2 regions of the Chromobacterium sp. W521 genome follow, and region 2 is predicted to be linked to the other one. Evidence: predicted binding sites of a transcription regulator. Region 2 holds the regulator's gene; the other holds the start of a gene.
What was found. Region 2 encodes FNR, which switches genes on or off when oxygen is low (the NO sensors DNR and NnrR bind a similar motif). Its sites were predicted from a motif close to TTGATNNNNATCAA; they were not measured.

Region 1: the regulator FNR is predicted to act here: its motif matches at 1,608-1,621, upstream of ACUXV1_RS20465 (formate/nitrite transporter family protein).

Annotation. Positions count from the first base shown of each region.
Region 1 covers NZ_JBRBAF010000015.1:91,616-95,032, reverse strand. The annotation lists gene ACUXV1_RS20470 (HAAAP family serine/threonine permease) at 1-609, opposite strand, end outside; gene ACUXV1_RS20465 (formate/nitrite transporter family protein) at 1,839-2,675, shown strand; gene pflB (formate C-acetyltransferase) at 2,903-3,417, shown strand, end outside.
Region 2 covers NZ_JBRBAF010000005.1:22,337-25,753, forward strand. The annotation lists gene ACUXV1_RS08605 (DUF1853 family protein) at 1-795, shown strand, start outside; gene fnr (fumarate/nitrate reduction transcriptional regulator Fnr) at 1,077-1,823, opposite strand; gene hemN (oxygen-independent coproporphyrinogen III oxidase) at 1,933-3,339, shown strand; gene ACUXV1_RS08620 (alanine/glycine:cation symporter family protein) at 3,407-3,417, opposite strand, start outside.

The DNA of each region.
Region 1 (3,417 bases), on a different contig from region 2:
GGACAGGGCGTCGCCCAGGCTGCCGGCTTGCTGGATGGCCGCGCCGTTCCATTCCGGAACCAGGTACAGGGCCAGCAGCATCAGGCAGGCGACAAACGGGTAAACCAGCACGCTCATGGCCTTGACGATCATCTTCTCGCCCAGGCGCACGATGGCCATCAGACCCAGAATCAGGATCAGCGACAGAATGGCGCGCGGCGGAGCGGATACGCCCAACTGGTTGACCATGAAGGACTGCACGGTGTTGGTGATGGCCACGCTGTACACCAACAAGATGGGGTAGATGGCGAAGAAGTACAGCAGGGTAATCAGCTTGCCGGCGCCCACGCCGAAGTGCTCTTCCACTACTTCAGTGATGTCCGCGCCCGGCTTGGAGCTGGACAGCACGAAACGGGTGAGGCCGCGGTGAGCGAAAAAGGTCAGCGGCAGGGCCAGCAGTGCCATGACGATCAACGGCCACAGGCCGCCGATGCCGGCGTTGATGGGCAGGAACAGGGTGCCGGCGCCAATGGCGGTGCCGTACAGGCCCAACATCCAGACGGTATCTTGCTTGGTCCAGGAGGACGAAGCGCCTGATTTGGGCAGGGGGGTGGAAACGGCTTGAGACATGATATTGGCCTTCATAAAAGACAAATGGGGTAATCGTTTTGGCGCGTCGCTCGGCGGCGCGTCGTTTTCATCTCTTGCTAGACTTTTGGTCAGTAGCTGGAACCGCTGATTAGTGATTGCCGGCTTTCATTGATGTGCATGGTATAGGCAGTTGTACTGCGGTGGTTACACATTTCAGAACATCAGTTGATTCTAATCAACTTTATTTTGAAGCAAAACGAACATCCGAACAAATACTATTTAGAACCCATGACTTACAAATAACATGATGATTTCGTTTTATTAGCATTAAATTGCGAAAAATTGTGTTTGATGCATGATTATTTCAAGAAAAATGGCTCGATTCAAAAGTGTGCCAATTTTCGATTTGTCTTGCTTTCGTGTTGCTTTGCTTTTCATGTCTGAATGGATTCGAGCGTAGAGGTGTCGAAAAATCGATGCCATAGCGGGTTGTTCGGGCTAGTTTCATCATTTTCGAACACTTCAATGGCATATTCGCTCTTGTGTACAGGTGGCCTTGCCGTTGTCTGTTCAGGCGGGTTTTTGGCTTGTGAGTTTGTATTTAAGCTGTTGACTATAAATGGATATTTTGTGATTTTTCTTGGGGAGGGAAGCTTGGGGAAGGGGGCTTGCAAGCAGCGGAACGGCCTGCGCTTCGTTAGGGAAACCACTATATCAGCATAGCGGGCGGCGCTCCGGGAAGTATGAAAATATGAAATTTAAGGCATAAAATATGTTCGAAAACGAACAAAAATATTTTAAAACGAACAATATTTGGTTGTTTTCTAACATGTTCATGGCTTTCAAACGTTTGTTTTTTGTGCAAAGTTATGATTTTTAAGGGTTTTGTATGTGTTGCTTATCGCGCAAACTTGGCGGGAGATGGCGTCTTACTGGAAACAAAGGTGGCGCAGCTGGATCTTGAGTAGTCAAAAAGCATGTAGTGGATGAGCAGTGAGAAAGTTGTGAATCCGAGCGCGCGACGGAAAGACCTAGGTTTGATGGTTATCAAACAAGAATGAAGCATTCCGAACATAAAATTTTCGTGAACCAACAATCCGTGCACCCGTTCGCGTGGGAACCAACCACCCAGGCAGCCAACAAACGCATTGCAGCAACTGGGCTTGAGCCGGCCTCTCCGCCGGGCATCCTTAGAGACGGCATAGTCAGTTGATAGGCTTCCTAATAAGGTTGACCCGCACGCAGGCGGCTCTGCCCAAGCTCGCGAAATGAAAAATATGAACCACGCCTCCACACTCGCCTATGTCGCGGCCGAAGCCGCCTCCAAACAGACCGTGCTGCGACAGCACCCTGGGCGCTACCTGTTAAGCGCCGGCATGGCCGGCGCGCTGATCGCCGTAGTGCTCAGCGTCAGCCTCAAGCTGGGCCAGGTCTTCTTCGCCGTCGGCTCCCCCGGCTACTACATCGCCGTGGCCGGCTTCTTTGGTGTGGCTCTGGTTAGCATCATCGTCTGCAAACTGGAGCTGTTCACCAGCAACGTCATGTACTTCAGCGTGGGCGTGCTCAGCGGCGATTGCCACGTGTGCAACCTGCTGCGCAGCTGGGCCATGGTCTACCTGGGCAATCTGCTGGGCGTGTTGCTGTTCACCGCGGTGTTCGCCGGAGCGGGCGGCATGGGCAACCTGCCGGCCGACCACCTGCTGTTCAACGTGGCCGCGCACAAAGTGCACGCCGGCGGTTGGGAAATTTTCTGGAAGGGCGCGCTGTGCAACTGGGTGATCTGTCTGGCGGTGTGGGTGCCGCTGCGCATGGCCGGGGACGCCGCCAAGATGCTGATGATCCTGCTGCTGGTCTTCGTGTTCTTCTTCTCCGGCTTTGAGCACAGCATCGCCAATATGGCCTTCTTCTCGCTGGCTCTGCTGCACGGCATGCAAGGCCTGGACGCCGCCGCCATCCTGCACAATATGATTCCGGCCACCTTGGGCAATATCGCTGGCGGCGCGCTGGGCGTGGGCCTGGTGGTTTACCTGTTGGAGCGCCACACCCTGCCGGTGCGGCGCGAAGCCGCAAAACCGGCCGCGACGGTGCTCGGAAGTCGTGTTTGATGTTCGTTTTCGAATGTAACGCGCCGATTACAATGGCGACGTGTTTTCTGTGGTTTTCATGGTATTGAAAATAAAGAATTTTTTCTGGTTTTTTACGGGTGCTGCGTTTGTGGGGCCGACTGCGTTTTAGTCTGCGGCAGTTGATCTTTATCAAACGATTTTTTTCGAAACCGAATGTACAATATGTTCAGTACTCAACATTTACTGATAGTTACTAGGAGGCACACATGGATGCTCTGAATCGTGACGCGACTCAAGCCAACCCCTGGCGCGATTTCACCGGTGGTGAATGGCAAAGCAAGGTGGATGTCCGCAACTTCATCCAGCTGAACTACAAGCCGTATGAAGGCGACGCCAGCTTCCTGGCGCCCGCTACCGCGCGTACCCAAAAGCTGTGGGACACCCTGAGCGAGTTGCTGAAAGAAGAACGCGCCCGTGGCGTGCTGGATGTATCCGCGGACCGCGGCAGCTCCATCACCGCGCATGACGCCGGCTACATCGACCAAGCCAGCGAAGTCATCGTCGGCCTGCAAACCGATGCTCCGCTCAAGCGCGCCATCATGCCCAATGGCGGCCTGCGCATGGTTGAGAACGGCCTGGAAGCCTTTGGCTTCAAGCTGGACCCGGTCATCAAGGATGTGTGGACCCACTATCGCAAGAGCCACAATCAGGGCGTGTTCGACACCTACACCCCGGACATCATGGCCGCGCGTAAATCCGGCGTGATCACCGGCCTGCCCGA
Region 2 (3,417 bases):
GACGGCCCGGCGCTGCTGCAAGCGCTGGACGCTCATCCCGACGAGCTGCGGCACTGGCTGGCGCGCCAGCCCACCCGCCGCCTGGGTCATTACGCCGAGCGCTTGCTGTCGTTCTGGTTCCGCTTGGCGCCGCACATCGAACTAGTCGCCAGCAATCTGCCTGTGCGCGGTCCAGACGGCCGCACCGTCGGAGAATTCGACTTCCTTTTGCGCCTGGACGGCCAACCGCTGCATCTGGAAGCCGCCAGCAAGTTCTACCTGCAGCTGGGCCGCAGCGCCGATACGCTGACCGGTCCCAGCCTGCGCGACGCCTGGGCGCTGAAAGCCCATAAGCTGCAGACCCAACTGCGTCTATCCCGCCACCCCGCGGCGCAAGCGACGCTGCCGGAAGGCTTTGCCGGCTGCGCGGTCGGCGCCCGGCTCAGCGGCTGGCTGTTCCACGCTCAAGACACCTCGCCGGAACCGCCGCCCGGCGCCCTGCCGCTATACGGGCAATACTGGCCGCTGCGCGGCGACTGGCCTGCGTTGAACGCGGACTCCCGCTGGGCCTGGCTGCCCAGGCTCAGTTGGCTGGCGCCTGCGCGCCTCTCGCGGGAACACACCGCCGATGCGGCGGAACTGCGCGCGCGGCTGGAACAGGCAGAGGCACCGCAATTGCTTGCCGAACTGCAACCCGGCCCGGACGGCGACTGGCATGAAGTGGCGCGAGGCTTCGCCGTTCCGCCGGGATGGCCTCAAGAAGCGCCGTTGTCGCGCTTGTTGCGGCAAATCGCGGACTGCGCGCCGCCGCAATGAAAAAGGCAAGCCTCATGGCTTGCCTAAGAGGCTGTTCATAATCTGCTGCGCTTCGTGATACGCCCCACGGTGAGTACCGCTTCGAAATGCTCATGTACCACTTGACCATTCCGCTTTCTCAGCGGTTTTCGCCTTGTCTCGCTCTTGCTCGCTAGATTTTGAACTGGCTCTAAGAACCTGTTTACGATCCGCTTTCTCAGCCGTTTTCGCCTGACCTCCTCTTGTATCGCGAGATCATAAACACGCCTTGCGTCTTTCGAGGCTCCGCAGAAGCGGCGGGATCAATGACCGTTGGCGTGAGCGCAGCCGGAAATCAGCGCCTTCAACTCATCCACCATCACCAACTGGATGTGCTTGTGATCGACCGTGATCCAGCCTTGCTGCTGGAACTTGGACAACGTGCGGCTGACGGTTTCCAGTTTCAAACCCAGGAAGCTGCCGATTTCCTCGCGGCTCATGCGCAGGATGAAATCATTGGCGGCGAAGCCGCGAGTGGACAGACGCTGGGACAAATTGAGCAGGAAGGCGGCCAGGCGTTCTTCCGCCTTCATGTTGCCCAATAGCAACATTACATTTTGATCGCGAACGATCTCGCGGCTCATCAGTCGGTAGAAGTGGTGCTGCAAGGTGGGAATTTCGCGGCCCAGGCTCTCCATGCGGCTGAACGGCAACTCGCACACCTCGCTGTCCTCCAGCGCGATGGCGTCGCAACCGTGAACATTGGCGGAAATACCGTCCAAGCCCATTAGTTCGCCGGACATGTGAAAGCCGGTCACCTGCTCGCGGCCGTCCTGACTGGCCACGCTGGTCTTGAAGAAGCCGGTGCGCACCGCGAACAGCGAGCGGAAGCCCTCGCCGCTGCGGAACAGGTACTCGCCGCGCTTCAAACGGCGGCTTTGACGGATCACTGCGTCAAGCTGGGTCAGTTCCTCGCGGTTGAGCCCCACTGGCAGACAGAGTTCCTTCAGGCTGCAGTTGGAGCAGGAGACCTTCAGGTTATGCAAAGAGATATGGTTCTGATCGGACATGGCATGTTTAGTACAAGCTTGCGACGAAGCTTGACCCTTATCAAAGCGAAATTCGCAGGATTTCCGCAAATTTACCAGTCCACCAGAGGTTTTGCCATCCAAATACGACATGAAGACCACCCACCCATTTTCTCCTGCCCATTTTGAATTCGACCGCGCTCTGATTGAACGCCTCGACGGGACAGGTCCTAGATATACGTCATACCCGACAGCAGATCGCTTTACGCCGGGTTTTGCCGAAAGAGACTACATCCACTGGCTACGGCAGCGCAGCATCGGCGCCAACCGGAAACCTTTATCATTGTACGCTCATATACCTTTTTGCAACACTATCTGCTACTACTGCGGTTGCAACAAGATCATCACCAAGGATAGCGGCAAAGCCGACTTGTATCTGGACTACCTGGAAAAGGAAGTCCAGATGGTCGCCTCCTGTCTGGGGCGCCGAGAGCAGGTGATACAGCTGCATTTCGGCGGCGGCACCCCGACTTTCCTGTCCGACGCGCAACTGGAACGATTGATGACCTTGCTCAAGACTCATTTCGAGTTCTTGAAGGAGGGGGAGTATTCCATAGAAATAGACCCGCGCAAAGTCAGTGCGGCTACAATTTTCAAGCTGGCCGAATTAGGCTTCAACCGCATCAGCGTCGGCATTCAGGACTTCGAGCCCGCGGTGCAGCAGGCGGTGAACCGCGTGCAGTCCGAAGCGGAAACTCTAGAGGTGATCCAGGCGGCGCGCGACGCCGGCTTCAAATCCGTCAGCGTCGACCTGATCTACGGCCTGCCCTTGCAGACCCGTGAATCGGTGCGTCGCACGCTGGACAAAGTGATCGCCATAGGACCGGACCGGCTGGCGCTGTACAACTACGCCCATTTGCCCACCGTGTTCATGCCGCAACGCCGCATCAACGAGGCCGATCTGCCGTCGCCGGAAACCAAGCTGGACATCCTGCAGGACTCGGTGCAACGCCTGGCCGACGCCGGCTATGTGTTCATCGGCATGGATCACTTCGCCAAGCCGGACGACGAACTGGCCTCCGCCTTGCGCCAGGGCCGGCTGCAGCGCAATTTCCAGGGTTATTCCACGCATGCGGACTGCGACATGATTGGCCTTGGCGTGTCCTCCATCGGCAAGGTCGGCCCCTGCTACAGTCAGAGCGCCAAAGATCTGGACAGCTACTACGCGGCGCTGGACAGCGGCCATCTGCCGGTGCTGCGCGGGCTGACGCTGGACAATGACGACATCCTGCGCCGCAGCATCATCCAGGGTCTGATGTGCCGTTTCTCGCTGTCCGTGGAAGCGCTGGAGGAAATTCACGGCATCAACTTCGCCGAGTACTTTGCGGAAGAGTTGCCGCAGATCCGCGAATATCAGCAACTGGGGCTGCTGTCCTTCGACGGCGACTTCATCATGGTGGAACCCAAGGGCCGTCTCCTGATCCGCAATATCGCGATGATCTTCGATAAGCACCTGCGCGAGCGCCGCACCCAGGCTCGCTACTCCAAAACCATTTAAGCCAATCCCATGACAAAACAGCCCGCGTCTAAACGCGGGCTGTTTATCGTTGGAGCCTGGCAAAGGCTTACCAGATGT